One region of the Alteromonas sp. KS69 genome, then DNA from elsewhere that is predicted to be linked to it. Evidence: predicted binding sites of a transcription regulator. Region 1 holds the regulator's gene; each other region holds the start of a gene.

Region 1 (4,501 bases):
CCAAATAAATTTGGTTACAACAGGCTGGGAACCTAAAAATACTTCTACGGGGGCATCTAAGCCAGTTAAGTGTTTTAAATCGGGTTCCCAATGCGGGTTGGGGAGAAAGCGGGCGTCAAATACATAGTCGGCGTCTTTGGGGATACCGTGCTTAAAGCCAAACGATTCAAACACCAATACTAGGCGAGAGCTTTTCTTGCCTAGAATTCGCTCGCGAATAAGCTCTGCGAGTTGATGAATAGTGAGTTTATCCGTATCAATATACAAATCGGCGCGCTCAACAATAGGCGCAAGTAAGTCTGATTCGGCTTTTATCGATTCAGATAAAGATTTGTTGAGCTTAGCTAGCGGATGTAATCGGCGGGTTTCGCTGAAACGCTTCACCAGTACATCGTCACTCGCGTCGATGTACACAATGGTCATAGACCACGATGAGGGTAGGTAATCTAAGATCTCTACCAAGTCCGCTGGATTTTTGGGTAGGTTTCTTACATCGATACTTACCGCAACTTGGTCATATTCATCAACCACGGTATGGGTCAGAGTAGGGAGAAGGTTAACCGGAATATTATCTACGCAATAGTAACCTAAATCTTCAAGGGCACGTAGCGCAACTGATTTTCCTGAACCGGATCGACCACTGATAATAATCAGTTTCACCTGCATTTCTCCCTTTTAAAATATGGTGCAGTGCTTTTTTAGCTTAAAGCCGTAATGATGTCATCACTGGTGGAGGCCCGCCTAATGGCTTTCACCGTTTCTTTATCACTTAGCTTACCCGCCACGGTAGCGAGTGTTTGTAAGTGACCTTCTGTTTTCTCTTCTGGCACTAATAGGGCAAAGAATATATCTACGGGCTGATCGTCAAGCGCATCAAAATCGATGGCAGGGTTGCTGGTTACAATAATGGCGATAACGTGTTCTAAGCCCGGTAATCGACCGTGGGGCAGAGCAATACCATTGCCAATACCCGTACTCCCCATTCGTTCACGGGTTAGTAGACTATTTAATACACTAGCCTGATCGATGTCGGGATTATTTTTAGCAGCAATGTCGCTAATAATCTCTAGAATACGTTTTTTACTGTTACATTGAACCGCACACTCGGTGCGGTCCAAACTTACTATGGCTTGAATTTCCATACTAATATTTAGTGCTTTTTCAGCTTTTCCTTATGCTTGATAACTTGCCTGTCGAGTTTGTCGATCATGCTGTCTATCGCCGCATACATGTCTGTATTATGAGATGAAGCAAACACTTCTGCGCCGCTAAGGTGCATGGTGGCTTCGGCTTTTTGATTGAGTTTTTCGACGTTCAGGATGACATGCACATTAGATATGTGATCAAAGTGACGCTCTAGTTTGCTGAACTTAGTATCGACATAGCTACGCAAAGAATCAGTAATTTCGACATGATGACCGGTAAGGTTGATTTGCATATTTCGTCTTCCTTAAATTATCAAGGCCTTTAAATAAGGCTTTTGCGTTGGTTTGACGGCGGAATCGATAACGATTCCCGGTATTTTGCTATTGTTCGCCGGGCTACTTTAATGCCTTGTTCGGCCAACAATTGAGCAATCTTGCTATCGCTTAATGGCTTGCTGGGCGTTTCCGCTGCCACAAGCTTTTTAATTAGTGCGCGAATAGCGGTAGATGAACACTCACCACCAGATTCCGTTGCTACATGGCTAGAGAAGAAATATTTCAACTCGAAAATGCCACGAGGGGTATGCATATACTTTTGCGTGGTGACTCGTGAAATGGTGGATTCATGCATATCTACCATTTCTGCGACATCATTTAGCACCATTGGTTTCATCATTTCTGGGCCGTGCTCGAAAAAGCCCATTTGTTGCTGCACAATACAGTTTGCTACTTTCATCAAGGTGTCGTTTCTTGACTCAAGGCTTTTTATAAACCACTTGGCTTCTTGCATATGCGAGCGAATAAATTGCGAATCGCTGCTGTTTTTAGAGCGTCGGCTCATGGCAGCGTATTGTTGATTTACGCTTAATTTTGGCAAGCTGTCGGGATTAAGTTCTACTACCCAACGGCCATTCTTTTTGTTTACCGAAACATCAGGAATAACGTATTCGGGTTCTTTAGTAATTAATGCACTGCCAGGACGAGGATTCAACGTTTGCAATAAGCGCATGGCTTCACGAAGTTGATCTTCTTTCAAACGACTCTTGCGCATTAACGTACGGTAATCTTTGCTGCTCAGCAGGTCTGAGTACTCATTAATAAGCTGTCTGGCTTCGGTAAGCCATGGCGTATCGTCTGAGAACTGGCGAAGCTGCACGAGCAAACATTCTTGCGGTGTACGTGAACCTGAACCAATAGGGTCGAACATTTGAATACGTTTTAGTACACATTCAACTTCGTCCATTTCTACCAACTCTTCAACATCGTCAGAGTTTACCGATTCTAAAATCTGTTCAATGGGTACGTTAAGGTAACCAGATTCATCAATTGAGTCGATAATGGCGGTAGCAATGGCGCGGTCTGTATCTGAAAACGGGGTTAAGCGCATCTGCCAAAGCAAATGGTCTTGAATATTGTCGGTGGTTTCACCCTGAAACAATTGGTCGTCATCATTATTCGATGGGCCAGGAGCGGGGGCAGAAGAGGCCGAGTAATACTCATCCCATGTGCTGTCGATTGGCAACTCGTCGGGAAGATCGTTCTTTTCAAGCGCGTCACCAGCTTCTAATGAATCGCTAGAAGCAGTAGGAGCAGCTTCTACAGAAGGGTCGTCGCCGTCCATGTTGTTTTTCTCAACAGGGTGGTCATCACCGCCTTCTTCAACTTCTAAAAGAGGGTTTGAGTCAAGTGCTTCCTGAATCTCTTGTTGCAGGTCGAGCGTAGACAACTGCAGCAGCTTGATTGCCTGCTGCAACTGCGGTGTCATGGTAAGTTGTTGACTGAACTTTAGCTGTAAAGATGGTTTCATCTACGTCTTATTTTTAAACTCTTGTTGTGAATATACCCGTGCTTAAAACTGAAAATGACAATTCGGTTACAGTAACTATAGCCTGAATTGTTCTCCTAGGTATACATCCCTTACTTTCTGATTACTTAAAACTTGTTCTGCCGTCCCTTGCGCGATGAGTTCGCCTTGGCTCACAATATACGCTTTCTCACACACATCCAGTGTTTCTCTTACGTTGTGATCGGTGATGAGGATTCCAATTCCTCTGTCACGAAGATGTTGAATGATCTTCTTTATATCATTAACCGATATAGGATCAACACCAGCAAATGGCTCATCAAGCAAAATAAATTGCGGATCGGCTGCTAATGCTCGTGCGATTTCTACTCGGCGGCGTTCACCACCGGATAAACTCATACCCGTACTATTACGTATATGGTTGATATTAAATTCATCAAGTAGCGCATCGGCTTCTTGTTCTTGTTCTGATGAACTTAACCCTTTACGGGTTTGCAAGATAGCCATGATGTTCTCAAACACCGTCAATTTTCTAAAAATAGAGGCTTCTTGCGGCAAATACCCAATACCGCGGCGAGCACGTTCGTGCATGGGCTCGTGGGTTAATTCGCTGTCATCAATACTGATTTTGCCCTTATCTAGAGGAACTAAGCCAACAATCATGTAGAAGGTAGTCGTTTTACCGGCACCATTCGGGCCGAGTAATCCAACGATTTGCCCCGTCGATACTGATAAGCTTACATCGCGAACCACTTGACGTGCTTTATACGCCTTTGCAAGGCTCTGTGCGCTCAACGTTGCCATGATTAATTGTCGTCCGCCTTATCGTCTTCGTTATTCGATGACGCTTTACGTATTGCCTCAGGGGTAAATACGGTAGTGACTCTGCCACCTTCGCCGTCTTCGCCGCCTGTTGCAAGTAATTGTTCAGTGACCATGTCGAAGGTAATCTTGTCGCCTTGTACTTTACTGGTGTCTTGCTGTAGCTCAGCATTTCCTTGTAAAGAAATAGTTCGATTTACTACTTCATAGCGAATTTCATTGGCCTTCGCTGTGACAGGAGCACCGTCTTCAAGTTTTTGCGAATAGCTGGCTGGTTTGCCGCGAGCCACGAATATCTCTCGTCCATCACCTTCGCTGGCAATCACTTCAACTTCATCGGCATTTATCACCAAAGAACCTTGAGTAATCCGCACATCATCTTTAAACAATGAGGTTTTGTTTTTACCGTCAACGAATTGCGATTTCGAGTCAACTTTAATCGGTTTGTTAAAGTCGCTTTCAGCCGCTATAGCCACAGTAGCGAATAGGCTAACAGCGAGGCTGGTCGCTAATGCTTTAGTGGCTAGGCGAATAAATGGTTTGTACATGGTCTATTAACTCGTATTCCTGGGTACGCAAATTAGCGTTAAACCCATTGCTGTTAATCACATATTGTAAGCCACGTATTTCCACGGGCTGATCAGATGTCATTTGCTTAGTGTACAGGTTTATCTCTATAAACGCTGTGCGTATTGTTCTTACAAAGTCATCGACACTTTGGTTTTCAATA
Region 2 (4,501 bases), on a different contig from region 1:
AGTGCAATAGGATCGTTTCGATTAAAGGTAAGCGCTTGTTGTAAATTAGCGGTTGCGGCATCTTTATCGCCCTGGCGGTAAGCTAATTGTCCTTTTAATCTCCACGAAATAGCGTTTTCTGGCTCGATGGAAATAGCGTTCTGTATTAGTTGGTTGGCTTCAACTAATTCTTCGTTTTGCAAAGCAATAGAGGCTAGCCCGTTTATCGCCGGCACAAAATTAGGTGAAGAGGCCACAATCGTATTGTAATCTTTTAGCGCACATTCATTATCTTCTAGTCGAATGCACGCGGTAGCTCTTATCAGTAACCATTCCCGCTCAGCGTCACCAGATAACTTGTCCACATCGGTGAAATCGACGATGCTTTGATACTTGTTCATGAACAGCCAGGTATTACCCAGTAACTCAGCCAATAAATTTATATCGGCGCCCATTTCTAGCGCTTCTACAAATTCCAATTCAGCTGCGTTTAAATAACCGTTAATAAGTAAAATTTCACCCATCAACATTTTTGCAGCAAGGTTTTCGGGATCTTTTTGTAAGCTGTTTTTTAGGTGTATATAGGCTTCATCGTAAGCCGTCTCGTTAAAAGCTGAGAGTGCTTTTTCATAATCTTCAGAAGTTGTTGCGAAACTATTGAATGCAAAAAATGAGGTTGCGATAGCCGAGACAAGGGCTTGCTTGAAAAAACCTTTCTTATTATTAACCAAATCCATAATTACCTTAAAATATTACCCAGCTACAAGCTTAAAAATAGCATAAAAAAAGGTGGCCTAAGCCACCTTATAAAGATACGTGTTTTCTCTGCGTTTTAAAACAATTAAACGCGACGCTTACGGCGGTAAGCAAGAAGACCAAGACCTATACTCATCAGCGCTAATGCACCTGGCTCGCTAACTGGTGTTGGAGCCGGCGGTGGTGTTGTAGATTTTTGAATCGCTAGGTCAAGAGAAGAAAGCTTAAAGCCTACTCCGTGATAAGTGCTTGAACTATCATCAAAAACAGTATTATATGCACCGACTAACCAGTATTTTGCAGAATTCGTTAACGTCGTAAATTTAGATTCATACAATTTTGTTGAACTATCTCTACTGCCTATACCAAAGTGACCTAGTGTACCCGCAACAATAGAACTTGAAACACTAGCCCATGTTGACTCTACGCTATCGCTAAACGAATTAATGTCACTTAACCCCGCAACAGTCACCTCTTTGGTTCCATTATTTCCATTTACCCAAGAAAATGATGATCCCTGAAGAGTCACGTCTTCACTAAAACTCAGTAAAAACATATCGAAATCATCTTTACCTTTATCATTGTAATTATCAGCCGAATGACTATCTCCACCCCACGAATAATCGTCATTCAAGATGCCATAACCGACGTTGCCGTATTCGCTCCAGCCTTTGATGTCGCCTTGGTCTAATTTTGTATCTTCAGACGAAGAACTGCTTAAGTTCCCTGTGTCCGACCATGCTGTAATACCGACATAAACATCTGTTCCATCAATGTTGATCACAGAACCATGTGAGGCAGATGGAGTTAAAGTTTGAGTAATTCCATTTTCAGAAAGAGAATAGGTTGCTTCACTGAGACTATCATCAGCCAGAACGTTTCCGGTCAATAATACAGCTACGCTAAACGCAAAACTTGTTAAGCCTTTCATATGTTTCATTACCACTAATATTTACCATAATAATAGTTAGTAAGCATTTACTGTGCCATTTGTTATGTCGTTGATTTTTTTATAATTTAATGATGTTGTTTTTATGGTAGTAAAAAAAGCTGACAGGTACAACCACTTGTCAGTGATCTAAAGTCTAATAACTTTAAATGCTTTTCTTACGGCGCCACATCACAAATAATGAACATGCCATAAGCAGTCCTAGCGTACCTGGCTCAGTAACTTCTGTAGGGGCGGGGGGCGCTTGTGTCTCAGTTTTGGAAAAACCTATGTTAGCAAGTTTGAATGCATCGTTACCTACATACCCGCCTATGTTACCGAAAACGGTATTATAAGCGCCAACAAGCCAATACTGAGAAGATTCAGTAAAGGTAAAGTCGGCGCGGTGATCTAGCGTTTCACAGTTCTCTATATCAAAAGATGCTGACGTCAATGCATCTGCAACTATATCGCTCCAAGTATTAACCCCGGAAGTCAGCGTTGAAGTGTTTCCTAATGCTGCAACAGATATTTGACTGTCGTTACTGTCATATAGCCAAGAGAAACTTGCACCGGTTAAGGTTACAGCTTGGTCGAAAGAAAGAAGTACGAAGTCGTAGTCTCTCTCAACATTGGTTGTCCCGCTTCTGTACGCAGCGTTACTACCTTGATAATTGTAATTCAGGTTATCTATGGCGTGATCAGAGTTACCGCTGTAAATTGCTTCGTCGTTGTTGGTAACACCATAGGCCCATTGATTAGATATTTTCTCTAAATCTGCACCTACTACGGTTTCGTTGTAAACACCCTGAGTATCAGAAAAGGCGGCAAGTGATATACTGACACCATCTATGCTGATATTTGAGTCGTTGGCATTTGTACTTTGATAGACCCCGTCTTCTACTAAATCATAAGTATGCTCACCCAACGCAGAATTACAGGATGAGTTTTGGTTGCTACTACTATTAGAACTACCGCTACCGCAATAAGAATAATTGTGGTTGTTGTGATAGGTAGCTTGCGCATTGCCAGCAACGAAGATTGCTGTGGTTGATGAGAATAAGAGTAGCGATGGTAGTACTACTTTTTTAAATAAACTGCGCATGGCGGTGTTCCTTATAAACCCTAATTGGGCTTGGGCGCGAATACCTCTTCTTACTGAGCAGAAGTACAACTTTTAAGGCGGCGTAAAAGGTATCGCTAGTTTCAACATGGATTTGTATGATAACTGAACGGTGAGCTAAAAAAGGTATGTGGGCGTATACCTAGTTATTAGATAAGTTTGCGCATGTAAACTTAAACCAAGTCGCACACTATTACTTATAGATAACGCATACGTAGAATTTACTTTGCTAGGCGTTAAACAATATCTATGAAATAATTGCTGCATTACATATAGAAGTATGAGGACTTATGTCTGAACAAAAGCGAAAAGGGATTTATCTTCTTCCCAATCTATTAACCACTGCGGGTCTATTTTCAGGCTTTTTTGCAGTAGTGTCTTCAATGACAGGAAGATTTGAAGCAGCAGCGGTAGCTATATTTGTTGCTATGGTTTTTGATGGATTAGATGGCCGGGTTGCGCGTATGACGAATACGCAAAGCGATTTTGGTGCTGAATATGACTCAATGGCCGATATGGTGTCATTTGGTATGGCGCCGGCGTTAGTGGCATACAACTGGGGCTTAACTGAGCTCGGTAAGTTCGGTTGGTTAGCTGCCTTTGTTTATGTGGCAGGTGCTGCCCTACGTTTAGCGCGATTTAATACGCAAGTTGGTATTGCCGATAAACGCTTCTTTCAAGGCTTGGCTAGCCCAGCAGCAGCAGCAGTAGTTGCTGGCTTAGTCTGGGTAGGCGTTGAATATGATGCTGTAGGTACAGACTACGGAATTGTAGTGGCGTTAGTCACTGGTTTCGCTGGCCTACTAATGGTGAGTAACTTCAAATACAATTCATTCAAAGAATTGAATTGGCATGGGAAGGTTCCTTTCGTAGGGCTGCTTATTGTGCTACTTATATTTGTGGTGGTAGCAACAGAGCCTGCTTTGGTACTCTTTATTGTGTTTTCTCTTTACGCGCTTGCTGGCCCAATCAATACATTTAGAACCGTCGATAAAGTTACATTGAACGACGTAGTAGGTGAGCAAGAAGAAGATGCAGACTTTGATGCTAATAGTGCGACCGATACTGTCGATAGTAGCGAAGGGCAGCAAGACAAAGAGTCGTCTAATAAAGTGTAAAAACACGCCTCTCAGTCATTAATAGTGATGAGTTAGTTGTATTAATATACCAAACGACTAAAAAGCGACCTTCTAGGTCGCTTTTTTTATGAATTATCAAAAAGAGGTTGACCTTGCCTCAGAAATCTCTAGAATGCGCATCCGCTTCGACAGGAAAGTGAAATAACTTACACTGACAAAGCAAGTCACTACAACCTGAAAGGTAGTACTGGCAAGGTTTACAAGGAAATGCTTTTGAAATTAATTTTCTGAAAGTGTTGACATGAAAACCGAAGCGCGTAGAATGCGCGCCTCGCTTTAAGGAGTTGGTAACAACACTGGAAAAGCAGTTTTCATTAACTCTTTGGAGTTAACAACGGTTCGAAAAGAAATTTACGAAAAACGTTGACACTGAAAACGAAACGCGTAGAATGCGCATCCGCTTCGAAGAGAAGCGCTCATCGAAAAGGCAATGGCCGTTCGGGTGAGGTGAGGAAGTCTAAGCAACTATATGTAGTGTTAGTCCTCCTTGCGCAAAAACAGAATGCTTCGCATTATGATTTTTGCACGATAGTTCTTTAACAATTTATAACAAGACAATCTGTGTGGGTACTCATT
Region 3 (4,501 bases), on a different contig from region 1:
TCCTTATCCGCTAATGCCTCTGACCCCGCTAAAGGCGCTCCCATTTTTCAAATAAGCACACCCATGCAGGCGTTTTTAGCGTATGTGGAAGTGCAATTAACGCATCACATCACTGATGATGAGAATGACGCCATGTTAAGTTTGTTCTCGGCACTTTTAGCCCAGCAGCAACGCGGTGTCGCCACTGATAAGCGTATAATCCCAGTGCTTTCTTGCATTCACCAAGATGTCGCCTACCCACACACTATCACGTCCCTTGCTAAAATTGCCTGTGTGGGCGCAACACAATTTAAAAAGCGCTTTATAGCCGCTACTGGGATGGGGCTAAGGGAATACCTCATTAATGTGCGTATGGAGAAAGCACGGGCCTTACTGAGCAATACAGATATGCCTGTTATTGCCGTGGCGGTAAACGTGGGGTATGACGATGTGTCTGCGTTTACCCGTCGGTTTAAACACCATGTGGGTATGCCACCCACGCACTTTAAGCGTCGATAGCCAGGAAGGTAACTATGATCAGTTCCTTTCATAAGCTAAGTATTTATTCCCGTAGTATTTGCCCGAAAAATAATGGCCCGCAAAATATGTGAAAGCGCAGTATTCATTAACGCAGCAAAGTTTAACTGAAAATCAGGCTTTTAAATCAACCACACCGTCTTTTCTGCACAGATAGAATATACAATTACAGTTATGCTTAGGCTTCTTGAATTTTAAAAATAGGCAAGTAATGGCAACGTTTATAGGGCTTGTGGCCATAATTTCGTGGGGCGTATTAGCTGTGTTGGGTGTTTACGCATCGTCAGTGCCGCCTTTTCAGCTGCTTTTTATCTGTTTTTCAGTTTCTGCGCTATTGCTTTTTTTAAAGCGATTAATTAAGCGAGAGCCGTTATTTACATTACCTAAACTAACACTTACCCAATGGATAGTGGCTACCAGCGGTCTCTTCGGATTTCACTTTTGCTATTTTCTAGCCCTTCGTTATGCACCGCCTATTGAAGCAAGTCTTATTGCCTATCTATGGCCGTTACTGCTGGGTATTGCAGTGGCTAACGCGCACCAACGGTTGTTTGCTGTAATTGGAGGTGCACTAGGTTTTATTGGTTGCGGAATTTTAGTTACAGGGGGGGAAAGCATTCAGTTTAATAGCGAATTTACACTGGGTTACGGGTTGGCATTTATTTGCGCCTTAATTTGGTCGGGCTATTCGTGGTTTATGGCGGGCACAAAAAGCGATGTTGAAGACATTGGCTGGATATCTATTGCAGTAGCAGTGCTAGCGCTGGGCTCCCACCTAACTCTAGAGTCGAGCCATTGGGACCTTTCATTTAACGCTTGGGCAAGTGCAATATTACTAGGACTTGGGCCTGTAGGTGGCGCGTTTTACTTGTGGGATATTGGGCTTAAATTTGGTAATCGCCAGTTGTTGGCGAGCCTAAGCTTTGCTACACCTGTTATCTCCAGTATTGCGCTATTTTTGTTTGGAATAAGTACACTGTCCACCGCCATTTCAATAGCAATTGTACTTATTATGGTAGGCGCGCTAATTAGCAATGCTGTGCCAGCGCTCATCATGAAACGTCGTCTACGCCAAGCGGCAAATGCCTAATTAATCAGAAGGACTCAAAGGGTCTTAGAGTCTAAGCGGCTAGTCTTTCACTGGCTCTTTAGCGACGCGAGCCTCAATAAAGCGGTCGTAGTCGCTGCCCTTGCTACATTCAAGGGTACCGCCGGCAAAACCACTTAAAACGGTAAGCGCTTTGTTGGTGGTGCCAGAGCAATTTACTTTTTTCACTGGTCGTTCTTCATATGACGTGTCCTCCTCACCTTTTCGAGTATCAACAATATCTGGGCTTTCTATTTTCCGCCTATGTGCTTCAGCCGCTCTTAAGCCTTCCTCAGCAATTTCTTCTTGCTCTCTTCGATTAAAAAATTGCGAGGCACTGGCCCGTGGAGACAAGTTTAAACTACCAGCTTTCTGGTTCCTCGTTGAGGCGTTGATAGTAGCTTGGGTATTGGAAATCGTAGGCGCGGGTGCTTCAGGCAAGGGTGTTTCAGTTGAGTAGTTCTCTGTAATTGTGCTTTCTGTATTTGGTGCAGTCTTGTCTTGTTTTACTTCTGTGGGTTTAGCTTCTACTGGCTTAGTCTCTACCGCTTTTATTTGCTCGGCAGTGTCAGTCACTTTTGCTTTGGGGCTTTCTGGTACGTTAGGCTCAACAACGGGAGGAGTAACTTCTACCGGCTCAGGTGCATCAGTAATGGTTTTTTCTACGCTAACGTGGGGGTAATACAAGGTTGCACTAATGGGTGCAGGCTTGTGTGCTGGTTTTACACCGCTTTCAAACGTAGTAAAGAAAATCACTATTACTAACCCAATTAGGTGTAAAAGGGTTGAGATAAGTAGGCCTTTTGCGAGTTTACCCTTCTTGCTCGCATGAAAAACCTGCGCACGTTCAGGCACATACTCAGGCTCTATAATAGGAGTGATAATTGTCATACCTAGTAACTGACCCGCAGCATTACTAATTAGTTCCATCCTAATTTCATCGCTATTTTCAGTTAATTTAACTCACCGCGCTCTAAAGTTGGGCATTGATGGCGCTATGCACCAGTCTGGTGCGATAAATGTAAACAAAATGCATCACGTATTAGTTAACCCGTTGTTTTTAATCGTTAATTATTTGTGGCACATCTCTTGGTTTACTTCCCTGTACAAGACACGAAATGTGCAAAACAACCATTAAAAAAACTGGAGCAACTCATGAAACTAGTCACAGCTATCATCAAGCCGTTCAAGCTAGATGATGTTCGTGAAGCCATTTCAGAAATCGGAATTGACGGTCTAACCGTTACCGAAGTGAAAGGTTTCGGACGTCAAAAAGGCCACACTGAACTTTACCGCGGCGCGGAATATCAAGTGGATTTCTTACCTAAAGTCAAACTGGAAATTGCCGTTCAGGACGACCAGGTAGATCGCTTGGTAGAAGCCATCGTTGGCGCAGCCAAGACTGGCAAGATTGGTGACGGTAAGGTATTTGTTTACGACCTTGAACAAGCCGTACGTATTCGAACTGGCGAGTCAGACACAGACGCGTTGTAAGCCACAACGATTAATTTGCGGAGAAAAGCATAATGGAAATTACATTTGAACTCGGGTATGCACTAGATACCTTTTACTTCTTAATCTGCGGTGCACTAGTTATGTGGATGGCGGCAGGTTTCGCCATGCTAGAAGCTGGTTTAGTACGCGCTAAAAACACGACAGAAATTCTAACTAAAAATATCGCGTTATTTGCCATTGCTAGCACCATGTATATGATTTGCGGTTACGGCATCATGTATGGTGGCGGCGAGTGGAGCCCGTTCCTTGGTGGAATTATGGGTGACGGCGCAACAGGTGTTGCTGAAGATGCGGCAACGTATGCACCTTCTGCTGATTTCTTCTTCCAAGTAGTATTCGTTGCAACGGCAATGTCTATTGTTTCTGGTGCAGTGGCTGAGCGTATGAAGCTTTGGGCTTTCTTAGCATTCGCTGTTGTGATGACTGGTTTCATCTATCCGATGGAAGGTGCTTGGACGTGGGGCGGTGAAGCTGTATTTGGCATGTACACCCTTGGTGACCTTGGTTTCTCTGACTTTGCAGGTTCTGGTATTGTTCACATGGCAGGTGCTGCTGCAGCATTAGCTGGTGTATTAGTACTAGGTGCTCGTAAAGGCAAATATACTGCTGACGGTAAAGTTAACGCTATTCCAGGTGCTAACCTTCCACTTGCTACGCTAGGTACATTCATTTTATGGATGGGTTGGTTTGGCTTTAACGGTGGTTCAGTACTTGCTACTGCTACAGTTGAAAGTGCAAACGCGGTTGCGATTGTATTTATGAACACTAACGCCGCAGCCGCTGGCGGATGTATTGCAGCGCTTATCTTAGCACGCATTATGTTTGGCAAAGCTGACCTAACTATGGCCCTTAACGGTGCACTAGCTGGTTTGGTAGCAATTACCGCTGAGCCTTCAACGCCTACGCCACTACAAGCAACCTTATTCGGTGGCCTTGGTGGTATCTTAGTAGTACTAAGCATTGTAGCGTTAGATAAACTTAAAATTGATGATCCAGTAGGTGCTATCTCTGTTCACGGTGTGGTTGGTTTACTTGGTCTTATCCTTGTTCCATTCACTAACGACGGTTCAAGCATTGTGGGTCAGTTAATTGGTGCTGCTACCATCTTTGTTTGGGTGTTTGTAGTAAGCCTAGTTGTTTGGTTAGCGATTAAAGCCGTTATTGGTGTTCGTGTAACTGAAGAAGAAGAATTCGACGGTGTTGATATGAGTGAATGTGGTCTGGAAGCTTATCCTGACTTCACCAACGGCCGTACGTAAGGAAGTCTGAACAGGCAAAATTACTTATAATAACGATAATGCCTGTATCACCAATCTTAAGCCCCGCATCTGCGGGGCTTTTTTCGTTTTTCATAAAGTTAAAAATAACGCTAAACTATTGATA
Region 4 (4,501 bases), on a different contig from region 1:
CAATTAATACTAGGAATTACCATGCGCTTACCAATAAAAATGAAAATAGCGGCTTTAGCATGCAGTTTATTTGTTACCGCTTGTACTACTACACCTGTCGCCTCGCCCACACCCTACAAATCTGCGGTCACTAAGGAGGGCTATGGGTATTCTAGCGTTCAACTAACCGACAATGAATACCGAGTATTATTTAAAGCTACAGATCGCACTCCAGCAGATATTATTCAGCAATTCGCATTACGCCGAGCCGCTGAACTCGCTAACAAACATAACTATGAATGGTTGGCTGTTATCAAAACCGACGTGGATAAAAAACCCGTTATGGCCAGAGCAGTCACCCACAATACAGATAAGCCCCAACCATTTGCAACTAATCAGCAATGTACCATGTCAGGATGTACCGAGGTGGCAGAACCTGCACCGGGTCAAGGGCAAAACACGGTGACGCAGACACAGATTAACGACATTTATTTCTCTGTTCTGGTAAGAATGAGCAATACCCAAAGTAGTTTGGGAAAGAACGCTATATCTGTTACAGAAATTCTCGCTGACCAAGTAGATAAGGTTAAGTAGGCGCTTCAAAAAATTAATTTTTGATGAAATGACCGCCAAATGGCGGTCATTTTTGTTTACAACGCACATTGCTTTATTTAACTTTGCTCAGAATCTAAATGCAATGTGTTGGCTCGCTCTACCCAATCAAGATCTTTGGTTTGTTCATCCAAGGTCCCCTTGGCATCTTCTAAGAAGACTTTACAAAAGTACTCTACTGACTGAAACCTCTCTCGGTATTGTTTCAATTGCACTTCCATTTCATACATAGCGTTTGAAAACTCTGAATTGGATTTTGACAACTCATAATCACATTTTAGATACGCACATAACACGTCAGCGGCTTTAGCAAGCCGTACATGAATATCATCTTTATCTTGTTCTATTAATGGCTGGTAGCGCTTCTGTAGGGGCTCAGGCAAGGTTTGTATCAGCATTGCCTCAAACCTACGCTCGAGTTTTTTTATGGCTGCAGTGGTTTCAGGGTCGTGGTACTTTACAGGACTTGGAATATCACTCATACCAGCAATCTCGCTACCTTCATGGAAAATAGCCATGGCAGCGACTCGATCGGGATCAACCGCTTCGTTGAACACATCCGCCGCTATTGCACCTAACATGTGAGCGACCATAGAGGCTTCGTAGATGTGTGTAGACAACATCTCCTCTTGAAACTGTGCCATTAAAGGCCATCGTTTCACGTTTCTTGCCCGTTGCATCAAACCTATAAATGCGGAGTGAGTTTTCGCCATTTTGCGCCCTTTAAAATTACGATTGTTAGAAATTGATAGTAGCATTTGCAAATCGGGAATGCTGCCTTGCTTACTATGCCTCCCGCCATGTAAAAAGTGCAAATGCTCTGTAAACCTTGTTTAGCCAACGAATACATTATCGGTCAAAAGCAGTGGAATTTAATATAAAATAAATATAAATCATAGACTTAACATTAAGGCACGGAGTTCGCATTAATACCTATGTCAGTAACGGAGCAAAAAGAGGATTTAGCTATGTTAGGTTGGGCAATTACTTTTTTCATTATCGCCATTATTGCAGCAGTTTTTGGTTTTGGCGGCATCGCAGGTGCAGCAACAGGTATCGCACAATTTTTATTCTTTGTGTTTATCGCTTTACTAGTCATTTCACTAGTCGCGAATGCCTTACGCGGTCGGTCACCACGAGCATAGATTTACCACACATTTAGATATTTTTAGATACTTTTAGGAAACAGGAGAATGGACATGATCTCACAGAAATCATTATTGAAACTTTTAGCAGCTGGTACATTTGCACTTACACTTGCCGCATGCGGTGATAACAACGCAGAAGATGCAGGCGAAGAGCTAGACGAAATTGTAACAGATGCAGGCAACGCAGTAGAAGATGCTTGTGAAGATGTTAAAGAAGGCGCAGACGCCGAAGATAAAGACTGTTAATACACGCTTTATCACGAAAAAAGCTGATGGACATTGTCCATCAGCTTTTTTTTATACTTCTTTTTATACTTCTTCGCCGCCAAGCTCTCGCGCTAAATCGTCTAATTCTGATAGCGTTCTATCAAATTCATCTACCGCATACCGGTAAGATACCAACACGTGACGATCACTTCGTCCAAACTTCACGACAAGTGAATCAACATCCATGTGTTTAACCGTGTTGATAAAACGATATGCCGTCATCTCACTGGCAAAACCAAATTCAACTTGGCTTTTCATCTTAAGCAACCACCTCTGGATTGTTATCCAATACATTGACTATTCGTTCAAGTAAATGCGTTTCTTGGTCATCAACTTTCCCATGCGCAATCCAATCTTCTAACAACTGCGCTGGAGACAGGCTCTCACCCTTCTCTAGTTTCGCTGTCATCATGGCTAGCTGCACATTGGTTCGCATGCTGCTATCGCTCTCAGGGCTAGGTAAATCAGTAGCAGCTTCTAACGCCACCGTTAACCAATGACGACTTTGTTGAACAGGTGTAGGCTTAGACAGTGCGGACTTCCATCGCTTTTTAAGCATGTCAGCGTCATCATCACTGATGTTAGTAAAGTCTCCTGCTCGCAGGCTCTCACTTAACACTGAAATAGCCGATTGAGCACGCTGCTGTACTTTGCGAACCTGGCGCTGCTGAGCGCGTGTTTGCTGCTGCTTTTGAATACCGGTTATTTTCTTATCGAGTTTAGCACGCATTGCACCAGGCAACGCTTTCGCACGTGCTTCAATATCCTGTATTGAAGTAGCAATCGTCGATTCATCAGACTCCGAGTCAATGCCATTTAATAGAGTAAAAAGGGTATTAAAGGTTTCATCAAATGCTGATGACTGCGCCTTACGTTGTTCTTTTAAGCGTCCGAATAATGCATCGTTTGCTAAGCGAAACTCACGCCACAATCGGCTTTCATCACGCTTACCGGCATGGCCTATGGCTTTCCAACTGTGTTGAAGCTGCTGCGCTGTTTCAGTGGCGCTAGCAATATCTTCCTCTGCTAACAGCGCTGATGCTTGCGCAACGAGTTGCTGCTTCGCTTTTTTATTCATCGCATGCCACTGGTTCACTTTGGTTTGCAGCGGGCTGATGGTTTTGTTCCACCGTTGCTTTAACGACTCGTATTCACGCTTTTCAACCTGACCACACTCATGCCACTGCTTAACGGTTCTATCGTACAGTTTAGCCAGCACCGCTTCGTCCTGTGACAAATCGATGGCAGCAACTTGTTCAATTAATGACTGACGAGCTTTAAGCGCTTTCTCTCGTTCAGCATCCAATGCAGCGTAATGCTCGCGACAAGGCTGAAACGCAAGTTCTAAAGCGGCGTCGAAAGCATTCTGAAGCGCGTCATCGTCGCTGCCAGCGCCTAACGAAAGCCACTGCTGACGAAGATAACGAATGGCTTCACCACGCTGTTTTATATCTTCGACGGGAGTTGAAGCTAATGTCTGCGCTTCCTCTACCAGTGCAGGTTTTCTAGGGGCCGCGATATAATCTTGCCAGCCTTCAAGGTGAGCAATATCTTCGGCAGTTTTCTCAAAACGCTTAGCCAATTGTTTCTTAACACTCTCAGGCATAGATTCAAAGCTTGCAGATAACTTTTCAAACTTAGTAATAGCCCCGCGGTACTTACCTTGGGCGATTAAGTTATCTATCACACTGATTTGCTTTCTGCACTGACGAAGCGCCTGGTCTACTTCTGCTTTTTTAGCTTGTTTTTTCTGACTGAAAACACGGGAAGCTGCATGCCAGCGCTTATTAAGGGCGCTTGGTACTGAAATAAGTTCATTGCGTAAGTCGTGATACTTTTCACTTAACGCTTTAAATTCGGCTTCGATTGATTCTGGGGCTTTATGGCTAACGTCATCATTTTGATCGGTGCCATTTTGAACAGCGTCTCCTTCAACAGATACACTTTCAGTTGCATCAGTGTTTACAGCTTTGGCCGCTTCAGCAGTTTGTTCTGTTAGCCCGTTCTCTTTATCCTCTTGTCCATTTGTTGCTGGTTCAGAAGGCGTACTTGTCGCCTGTTGTTGCTTAGCTTCTTCTGCAAGGGACTCTTCCGCAAGAGATTCTACTTGAGACAAACAAATCAGAAGCTTTTGACCGTACTGCTGTTGCATGGAAAAGGCTTCTAAACTATTGTTTAATGAAGCGATTCCAGTACGAACTTCGTCAAGCAATTTAGTGCTTCCACCTAATGAAGCCATGTGATCTGCGCTTACTTCTAACGCGCGTACCGACTCATTCACTACCGCTACATCAGCAAGGGTCGCCTCACACAAGCGCTCACCATACAGCCAATTAACTTGTGTAGTGGCATGCGATAAATGCTGCTTACAAAGGGCTTCAATCTCGGCTTTTTCTTCTGCCGCTTTTTGCGATTCCCACTCAGGGCGAATACGCGATAAGTGACGTGATACCTTTTCGCTAATGCGTGCGAATTTAGCGTCTACCGCCGTCTTA

The links. Region 1 encodes sigma-54, which starts transcription at its own class of promoters, with help from an activator protein. Its sites were predicted from a motif close to GTTGGCACGNNNNTNGNNT; they were not measured.
Region 2: xdp1 (exosortase-dependent surface protein XDP1) is a predicted target of sigma-54. The motif match lies at 1,708-1,726, and genes of this name have one in related genera.
Region 3: glnK (P-II family nitrogen regulator) is a predicted target of sigma-54. The motif match lies at 2,680-2,698, and genes of this name have one in related genera.
Region 4: C7Y69_RS16370 (DUF1328 domain-containing protein) is a predicted target of sigma-54. The motif match lies at 1,500-1,518, and genes of this name have one in related genera.

The regions. Positions count from the first base shown of each region.
Region 1 covers NZ_PYHU01000010.1:166,529-171,029, forward strand. The annotation lists gene rapZ (RNase adapter RapZ) at 1-660, opposite strand, end outside; gene ptsN (PTS IIA-like nitrogen regulatory protein PtsN) at 699-1,142, opposite strand; gene hpf (ribosome hibernation promoting factor) at 1,151-1,438, opposite strand; gene C7Y69_RS09220 (RNA polymerase factor sigma-54) at 1,468-2,952, opposite strand; gene lptB (LPS export ABC transporter ATP-binding protein) at 3,028-3,753, opposite strand; gene lptA (lipopolysaccharide transport periplasmic protein LptA) at 3,756-4,319, opposite strand; gene lptC (LPS export ABC transporter periplasmic protein LptC) at 4,288-4,501, opposite strand, start outside.
Region 2 covers NZ_PYHU01000036.1:82,979-87,479, forward strand. The annotation lists gene prsT (XrtA/PEP-CTERM system TPR-repeat protein PrsT) at 1-716, opposite strand, end outside; gene xdp1 (exosortase-dependent surface protein XDP1) at 821-1,675, opposite strand; gene xdp1 (exosortase-dependent surface protein XDP1) at 1,830-2,768, opposite strand; gene pssA (CDP-diacylglycerol--serine O-phosphatidyltransferase) at 3,077-3,904, shown strand.
Region 3 covers NZ_PYHU01000017.1:141,266-145,766, reverse strand. The annotation lists gene C7Y69_RS12760 (AraC family transcriptional regulator) at 1-498, shown strand, start outside; gene C7Y69_RS12755 (DMT family transporter) at 728-1,606, shown strand; gene C7Y69_RS12750 (hypothetical protein) at 1,646-2,533, opposite strand; gene glnK (P-II family nitrogen regulator) at 2,759-3,097, shown strand; gene C7Y69_RS12740 (ammonium transporter) at 3,130-4,377, shown strand.
Region 4 covers NZ_PYHU01000035.1:41,160-45,660, forward strand. The annotation lists gene C7Y69_RS16360 (CC0125/CC1285 family lipoprotein) at 22-573, shown strand; gene yfbR (5'-deoxynucleotidase) at 651-1,304, opposite strand; gene C7Y69_RS16370 (DUF1328 domain-containing protein) at 1,560-1,736, shown strand; gene C7Y69_RS16375 (hypothetical protein) at 1,791-1,985, shown strand; gene C7Y69_RS16380 (hypothetical protein) at 2,049-2,264, opposite strand; gene C7Y69_RS16385 (DUF349 domain-containing protein) at 2,266-4,501, opposite strand, start outside.